Regions from separate parts of the Eubacterium sp. AF19-12LB genome, predicted to be linked through region 1. Evidence: predicted binding sites of a transcription regulator. Region 1 holds the regulator's gene; each other region holds the start of a gene.
What was found. The regulator LexA, encoded in region 1, represses DNA repair genes until DNA is damaged. The targets are predictions, from matches to a motif close to CNAACANNTGTTNG.
Positions count from the first base shown of each region.

Region 2: recA (recombinase RecA) is a predicted target of LexA. The motif match lies at 912-925, and genes of this name have one in related genera.
Region 3: DWX29_RS05405 (putative DNA modification/repair radical SAM protein) is a predicted target of LexA. The motif match lies at 1,027-1,040, and genes of this name have one in related genera.
Region 4: uvrB (excinuclease ABC subunit UvrB) is a predicted target of LexA. The motif match lies at 1,438-1,451, and genes of this name have one in related genera.

Region 1 is NZ_QUGP01000002.1:134,772-136,989, forward strand. It holds gene DWX29_RS02280 (GTP-binding protein) at 1-760, shown strand, start outside; gene lexA (transcriptional repressor LexA) at 908-1,525, opposite strand; gene DWX29_RS02290 (LysM domain-containing protein) at 1,792-2,115, shown strand.
Region 2 is NZ_QUGP01000002.1:240,823-243,040, reverse strand. It holds gene DWX29_RS02805 (aminotransferase) at 1-467, shown strand, start outside; gene recA (recombinase RecA) at 943-1,986, shown strand; gene DWX29_RS02795 (regulatory protein RecX) at 1,988-2,218, shown strand, end outside.
Region 3 is NZ_QUGP01000004.1:147,857-150,074, forward strand. It holds gene DWX29_RS05405 (putative DNA modification/repair radical SAM protein) at 1-848, opposite strand, end outside; gene DWX29_RS05410 (zinc dependent phospholipase C family protein) at 1,341-2,147, shown strand.
Region 4 is NZ_QUGP01000014.1:29,336-31,553, reverse strand. It holds gene uvrB (excinuclease ABC subunit UvrB) at 1-1,170, opposite strand, end outside; gene DWX29_RS11460 (S41 family peptidase) at 1,471-2,218, opposite strand, start outside.

The sequences.
Region 1 (2,218 bases):
TGATACTATTTCAGAAGAACAGTTAAACAAGGTTAAAACTATTGTTAAAACTCTTCAGCCAAATGCTAAGACAATTGATACTAACTACGGAAAAGTTCCTGTAAGTGAAATTTTAAATACTGAAAGATTTGATTTCGATGAAGCAAGTATGTCAGCAGGTTGGATTCAGGCTCTTGAAAATTATGACGCAGATGAAGACGAACATCATGACCACGACGAACACGAGCATGAGGAACACGAGCATGAGGAACACGGTCATCATCATGACGAACATGAACACGAAGGACACGATCATGAGGGACACGATCATCATCATGATGAACATGAAAATGATGACCACGGACATCATGGACATCATCACCATCACCACCATCATCATGGAGAGGGTGAGGCAGAAGAATACGGTATCGGAAGTTTTGTATATTATAGAAGAAAACCTTTTGCTAAAGAAAAATTTGAAGACTGGATTAATGATATGCCTAAAGGTATTATCAGAAGCAAAGGTATTATCTGGGCAGCTGAGAACAATAATGACGCTTATATGTTTGAACAGGCAGGTAAACAGATTAATATTACAAATGCCGGCAGATGGTATGCTACAGCACCAAGAAGAGTACGTGCTCAGGCAATGAAAGATGATCCTACATTAGTTAAGGATTGGGACGAAGAAGTAGGCGATCGTATGATTAAATTAGTATTTATCGGTCAGAATCTTGATAAAGAAGCTATAATTAAATCATTAGATGATTGCCTTGCATAAAAACACACTAACGAGAAAGTATTGTAATAACATTACAAAAAGATATCAGTAAAAATGAACAAATTTATCTTATTCGATATGAAAATGTTTATTTCAACTGATATCTTTTTTATATTAGTTTAAATAACATGTTTATATTATGTTAGCTTAAACAACATGAGGTCTATATAATGAATGAACTCTACCTAAAATCTCACAATCAGGGACAATTATTGGATCCATATTGTCATTTTCAGGTTGAAGGCGGATATGGCCATCTTCTTTATAAAATCTTTTAACTGTAGCAGAATCATCTATTAAAGCAACTACAATATCTCCATTACTTACAGCAGAAGTTCTTTCTACAATAATATAATCATTCTCGTAAAAACCTACGTTAATCATGCTTTCACCGTGAATCTTCAAAATGAACGTTTCGTTATTAGGTAAAAATTCAGTTGGCAATGCAAAATAATCTTCGATGTTTTCAACTGCAAGTAATGGCTCACCTGCAGCAACTCTTCCAACAACCGGAATATTAGACATTTCTCTTCGTGCAAGTCCAAATTCATCATCAATTATCTCGATAGCACGAGGCTTAGTAGGGTCTCTTCTTATGTAGCCGTTTTCTTCTAAAGTAGCTAAATGTGAATGAACAGAAGAAGTAGAACGCAAACCAACTTTCTCACAGATTTCCCTAACTGTAGGTGGATATCCTTTTCTTAATATTTCTTCTTTTATGTAATCGAGAATCTGTTGCTGTTTAGCTGTAATCTTACCAGGCATATGTAATTCCTCCAAATAATATATAAAATTTTAAAATATATTCAAAATCAAAAAAAAAATTTCAAAATATACTTAACTGTACCATCTAATGTACACCTCATATGCTAATTTTATCATATAAGAAAAAATTACGCAACAAAAAACCGAACAAATATTCGAAAGTAGTATTGACAAACAAACGTTCGGGTGTTAATATAATTATACAAAGCAAACAAGTGTTCGCGTAATAGCAATAATATAAATATATTATATGGAGGATTTTAAACATGAAGTTATTTAGAAACAGTTTTTTATCATCAGTTATTTTTACAATGTTACTTGCAACTGCAGTTGTATGTACTGTTAAGCTTACAGATGTTGGAGCACAGAAGAAGGCTGACTCTAACAGATATAAATATTACACAAGTGTAGAGGTTAAACCCGGAGATACATTAACAAGTATCGCTAAGAAATACATAACACCGGAATATGCATCAGTATCAGAGTATGTAGATGAAATCTGTAAATATAATCACATTGGAAGTGGTGATAAGATTCACGCTGGGAAATATATATCAGTTATGTATTATTCAGATGAAATAAAGAAATAATATAATAATAGTTAATGCAAATTGACTATAGGCAATGTAATAAAATTACAAGACGCTGTATGAACTAAATTTTAGTCATACAGCGTTTTGATTTATTTATTAA
Region 2 (2,218 bases), 110 kb from region 1:
TAGCAAATGTTGATGAAATTAAGAAGAGAATGTCAGTACAGACAATCGGATTTGATAAAATGAATCAGCTTCGTCATGTAAAATATTTCAAGAATGCTGAAGGTGTAAAAAAACATATGGCTAAACATGCAGCTAAATTAAGACCAAAGTTTGAAGCAGTATTGAAAATGCTTGATACTGAATTAGATGGATATGGAATTGCTACATGGACAAAGCCAAATGGTGGATATTTCATATCTTTTGATGTTATGGAAGGCTGTGCAAAGAAAGTAGTAAATATGTGCAAAGAAGCAGGAATGGTTCTCACAGGGGCAGGAGCACCTTTCCCATATGGAATAGATCCTAAAGATAGCAATATTAGAATTGCACCATCATATCCTTCACCTGAAGAATTGATCGATGCAAGTAAAATATTGATTGTTTGTACAAAAATTGCTGCAATTGAAAAATTGCTTGAAACTAAGTAAGATAATCTTATTTTGAAATATTAGGATTAAGTTTGATTTTGATGTCATTAAGCAATTATTATTTTTGATAAAAAATAAATCTAAAAATAAATATATAAATAAGCCGTATGAGTAATTAGTGCGATAGAATGCAACATAATTTTCATACGGCTTTAATTGTATCCGGACTAATGTTTGAAGATGGAATCGTTAGTTGTCATGCATTGGAGAGACTAATCTTATAGTTTGATTAGGATTGGTTTGTAACTATTCAAATATATACTTAAATTGTTAATTGTCTGTAATATATATTTAAAATGCTGATTGTGACGATAAAGTTTTAATAAAAATATTTAAACAATAAATTTAATATTGCAATTTAAATATAAAATGTGATATTATAATAGCGTCCGTAATAAAAAAAGGTTGACATTGGTTCAATGTTATAATAAGATAATAACATAACGAACATAAGTTCGAACAGAAAGGGAACGAAATGAATAAAGAAGATAAATTAAAAGCACTCGATGCAGCGATTGCTAAGATTGAGAAAGATCATGGTAAAGGATCAATTATGAAACTTGGGGATTCAAGGGCGCAGATGAATGTAGATTCAACACCTACAGGTTCATTAAGCCTTGATATAGCACTTGGAATTGGAGGGATTCCTAAGGGAAGAATTATTGAAATATATGGCCCTGAATCAAGTGGTAAGACAACGGTTGCATTACATATGATTGCTGAAGTACAGAAACAGGGCGGAGTTGCAGGGTTTATTGATGCTGAACATGCACTTGATCCGATTTATGCTAAGAATATTGGTGTTGATATAGATAATTTATATATTTCACAGCCTGATTTTGGTGAACAGGCATTAGAAATTGCCGATACAATGGTTCGTTCAGGAGCAGTTGATATAATTGTTGTTGATTCAGTTGCGGCATTAGTTCCTAAAGCTGAAATTGATGGCGAGATGGGTGATACACATGTAGCACTTCAGGCAAGACTTATGTCACAGGCATTAAGAAAATTAACAGGTGTTATAAATAAGACGAATTGTTCTGTTATTTTCATTAACCAGTTAAGAGAAAAAGTTGGGGTTATGTTTGGTAATCCGGAAACCACAACAGGTGGTAGAGCATTGAAATTCTATTCATCTGTAAGAATTGATGTTAGAAGAGTTGAAACATTAAAAGCAGGTGGAGAGATGATTGGAAACCGTGCTAAAGTAAAGATTGTTAAGAATAAAGTAGCTCCTCCGTTTAAAGAAGCTGAGTTTGATATTATGTTTGGTAAAGGAATATCTAAAGAAGGAGATATTTTAGATTTAGCATCTAAAATTGGAGTCGTTGTAAAGAGCGGCGCATGGTATGCATATAATGGTGAGAAGATTGGCCAGGGTAGAGAAAATGCCAAGATATATCTAAGAGAACATGAAGCTGCTATGAACGAAATAGAAAAGAAAGTTCGTGAACATTTTTCTTCACATGATGAGGAAAGTGAATCAGAAGAGCAGGATAATGGTAAGGTAGAGGAATAACATGCACTATATTACTGAAATAAAAGATATAGGAAAGAAATGTAGAATTATAATCGATGACGATATCGTAGTTCAATTATATAAAGGAGAAGTTCGAAAACTGGGAATAAAAGCAGATTCTCAGTTTTCGAATGAGTCTTATAATGAAATGTATAATATCTTAAATAAGAGAGCGCGTGAGCGCTCATTATTTTTATTAAAAGATATGGATAAGACAGAAAAACAGATAAGA
Region 3 (2,218 bases), on a different contig from region 1:
TCTCTAAGTAAAATGCTATGACCTTCCAAAGATGGTGCCTCTATATTATGATTCACATCTACAAATCCTGAATAAAACACTCTCTTAAGTTTAAACTTCTCATACAATGTAGCTGTTACATTTAATATCTGGTAATCTGTTTCTCTTGTTGCTCCAATAATCATCTGAGTGCTCTGCCCTGCCGGGACAAATTTAGAACTCTTATAACCTCCATATTTCATTGGATAATAATATCCGTCATTCTTCCCCGGAAGCAAATGACCCATTCCATCTTTAATCTGTTTCATGGGTGTAATTATATTCTTATGATGCTTGTTCGGTGCAAGTTCAGAAAGGCTTTCCTGCGTTGGCAATTCTAAGTTGGCACTCATTCTATCAACAAGAAAACCCAATTTTTCAATAATTTCAGGTGATGTACCCGGAATTACTTTTACATGTATATAGCCATAAAAATGATGTATATTTCTCAATTTCCAAATTGCTTCATAAATAAGTGACATTGTATGATTAGGATTCTTAACTATTCCCGAGCTCAAAAATAGCCCTTCTATATAATTTCTTCTATAAAACTCTATGGTTAATTTACAAACTTCATCAGGTGTAAATGTTGTCCTCGGCACATCATTAGAAACTCTGTTAACACAATACTTGCAATCATATATACACTCATTAGTAAATAATATCTTAAGCAGTGACACACATCTTCCATCCGCCGCAAATGTATGACATATTCCACACGCATGAGTATCTCCAAGTCCACTTCCCTTATTGCTTCTGTCGACGCCACTACTTGTACACGCCACATCGTACTTGGCAGCATCTGTCAATATTCTTAACTTCTCTGACATGCTAAGATTATGAGTAACATTAACTTCCACGGAATCTGTATTAAATTTACTGTCATCAATAACGCTGGTTTTATTATATGTAGCATCATTAAGCTCTTTACTTAAATTGTCAATACTAATTACGTCTGATTTATTACTCAATTCCATGCTATCCATGTATGTGTCACCGCCTTTCTGTCGAACATACGTTCTGTTATGATGATAACACCCTTTTGCACAATTTGCAATAGTCAAATTCTGTAACTTTTTTATTGAGTAATACATTATTAATGAAAATTTAATATTCATAATGTTATTTTTTTTTTAATTTGTGCTAAAATAAAATTATACGAGGCTAGGGTAAAGAGTGCGTAGCACGAAACAATCCGTAGGTATCAACGTTGGAGTTTCTAAGCCCACTTGAGTTTACTCATACGCGGGTGAAAAAACTTGGTACGGCTAACTACAGAAGAATTTATACAAAAGTTTTATACTTAAGAAGGAGGAATTACTATGCCCTCATTATATGCTCATAACAAATTTGGCAAACTTGTAATTAAAAATTTGCCCGTTGAATATAAAGAAATTATCAGAAGATATCCAAATTCATTCAGACTTGGACTTCAGGGCCCTGATTATCTATTTTTCTACAGAGCCTTTTCAATGAACAAAATCAACCAATATGGTGTTAAACTTCACAAATCCGATGCTTACACATTTATGCTTAATTCCATTGATGTAGTACATAAATATGGAATTCACAGTGCAGAATTCAGTTATATCATGGGATTTATATGCCATTTTACATTGGACAGCATTTGTCATCCCTATGTTAATTTAAGTATGAATGAAACAGGTTGCGGTCACATAGAAATTGAAGGTGATTTGGAGAATCTTTTGCTTTCAAAAGATGGTTTTAAACCTGAACGCTACCCAATGCACAAACTTGTTTCTACAGATTATGCCACCGCCAAAAGTGCTGCTGTATTTTATAAAGGACTTTCAACAATTGCTTCACATAAATGCATGCGATGGATGCGACTTATTAAGCATTTATTTGTTGCTCCTAGAAAGCCAAAGCAAAAAATAATTGACATTCTCATGCGTGGAACATTTCATTATAAATCTTTTAAAGGTCACATGATTGAACCTGAGGCAAATAAGAAATGTCGTAAAAATACAATTGAATTAGAAAAAATGTTAAGAGATTCTGTTCCTGTGGCTGTATCACTTATAAAAAACTACAGAAAAGTATTGTCCGGTTCAGTTGCTTTGTCACCAAGATTCCATTATGACTTTAACGGTAACAGGCTTAATTAAAATAAATAAAACAACGGGTAAATAGCCAGTCAAGCTATTTACCCGTTGTTTGTTTCAATTCATAAAAATAC
Region 4 (2,218 bases), on a different contig from region 1:
AAACATAATCTGATCAATCATGCTTTCAAATTCATCAAAATTAAGTGGTCTGTTATCTTTTGCTGATGGAAGTCTGAATCCATAATCCACCAGTGTTGTCTTTCTTGACTGATCGCCTGCATACATTCCTCTAATCTGTGGAACTGTAATATGCGATTCGTCTATTATTATTAGAAAATCATCTCCAAAATATTCCATTAATGTATGAGGTGTCGCACCCGACTCTAATCCTGCCATATGTCTTGAATAATTCTCTATGCCTGAGCAAATGCCGGTTTCCCTAAGCATTTCCATATCAAAATTAGTACGCTCGGCAATTCTTTGTGCCTCAATCAGCTTATCCTCACTCTTAAAATAAGCTACCTGTTGTGCCAGTTCCTTCTCAATTGCCGCAATTGCTCCTTCCATCTTTTCAGGTGGAATAACATAATGAGAATTAGGGAAAATTGCCACATGTTCCAGTCTGTTCTTAACTTCACCTGTTAATGTATCAATTTCCGTTATCCTGTCCACCTCATCTCCAAAAAATTCTATACGGACTGCCGTGTCGCCATAGGAAGCCGGAAATACCTCAACAACATCTCCTCTTACACGAAAAGTACCACGCTTAAAATCCATATCGTTGCGATCATATTGTATCTCTATTAATTTTCTTATTACTTCATCTCTATCCTTAATCATTCCCGGTCTTAGGGAAACAACCATATTCTTATAATCAATCGGATCTCCTAAGCCATAAATACAGGAAACTGACGAAATAATAATAACGTCTTTTCTTTCCATCAAAGCCATTGTTGCCGAATGTCTTAATTTATCTATTTCATCATTTATTGCCGAATCTTTTTCTATATAAGTATCTGTACTTGGCACATACGCCTCCGGCTGATAATAATCATAATAGGAGACAAAATATTCCACTGCGTTATTTGGAAAAAATTCTTTAAATTCACCATATAACTGAGCTGCCAAAGTCTTGTTATGAGCAATAATCAGCGTTGGTTTATTAAGTTGTTGTATAACATTCGCCATTGTAAATGTCTTACCTGAACCTGTTACACCTAATAAGGTTTCACACTGATTACCTTTTTTAAATCCTTCAACTAATTCTTCTATTGCCTGGGGCTGATCCCCTGTCGGCTTAAATTCTGATACTAATTCAAAATGATCCATAAAATACCTCTGTTATATTTATCCCCTTATTTTATGTGATGCCAGAGTCAAAAGGTCTAAGTTCCACATGAGTTTGCCCACAAATAGGGGTCGCCCTGCAAACGAATTTTATAAAGAGTTGATAAATAGCATTATTTGCTCACAAATAGGGGCTTTCGCCCTAGCATCATATTATTTCATTATAAAACTTTTACTCTATTCGATATCTTCTTAGTATTGCTACCTGATTAGTATATCATTCAGGCAAAAAAAAGTACAGAACAAAATCGAACTTTTGTTCTGTACGCTTTTAACAATTTTTTATTCTTCTGACAATGTATCTATTGCTTTTTGTAACTGGTCATCTCTTTCTGTCTCAGAATTTTCTTCTACTTTAATATCCGGTTCAATGCCTGTTCCCTGAATATTAACTCCACTTGGTGTAAAATATCTCTGTATCGTAAGTTTTATTGCCGAACCGTCAGATAATGGCATTATTGTCTGTACAATCCCTTTTCCAAATGATGTATATCCTATTATTGTACCTGCCTTAAAATCTTTAATTGCCCCTGCAAAAATCTCTGCTGCACTGGCACTGTTTTCATTCTGTAAAACAACCATAGGCATATCAAGGCAATTTGCATCAGATTTTTGTTCCTCTTTATTGCCATCTTTATCCTCAGTGTACACCAAAACTCCCTCAGGCAAAATATCATCTAACATATTTACTACAGTTTTATACATTCCACCCGGATTATCTCTAACATCAAAAATAATAGACTTCATTCCCTGCTTCTTTAAACTTTCCAAGCCCTCTTTAAACTGATTGTATGTAACCTCATCAAATTCTGTTATCTGCATGTATCCTATATTATTATCAAGCATTTTTGTTTCTATTGTAGGAACATTAACTTCATCTCTTTCAATTTCCATATCAATATACTTTGATGTAGATGGACGATATACTGTGACTTTAACCTTAGTTCCTTTATCTCCTTTCATCTTTGCAACAACGGAGCTTAAATCTTCACCGGTTACTTCTTCATCTTCTACTTTATATATAATATCC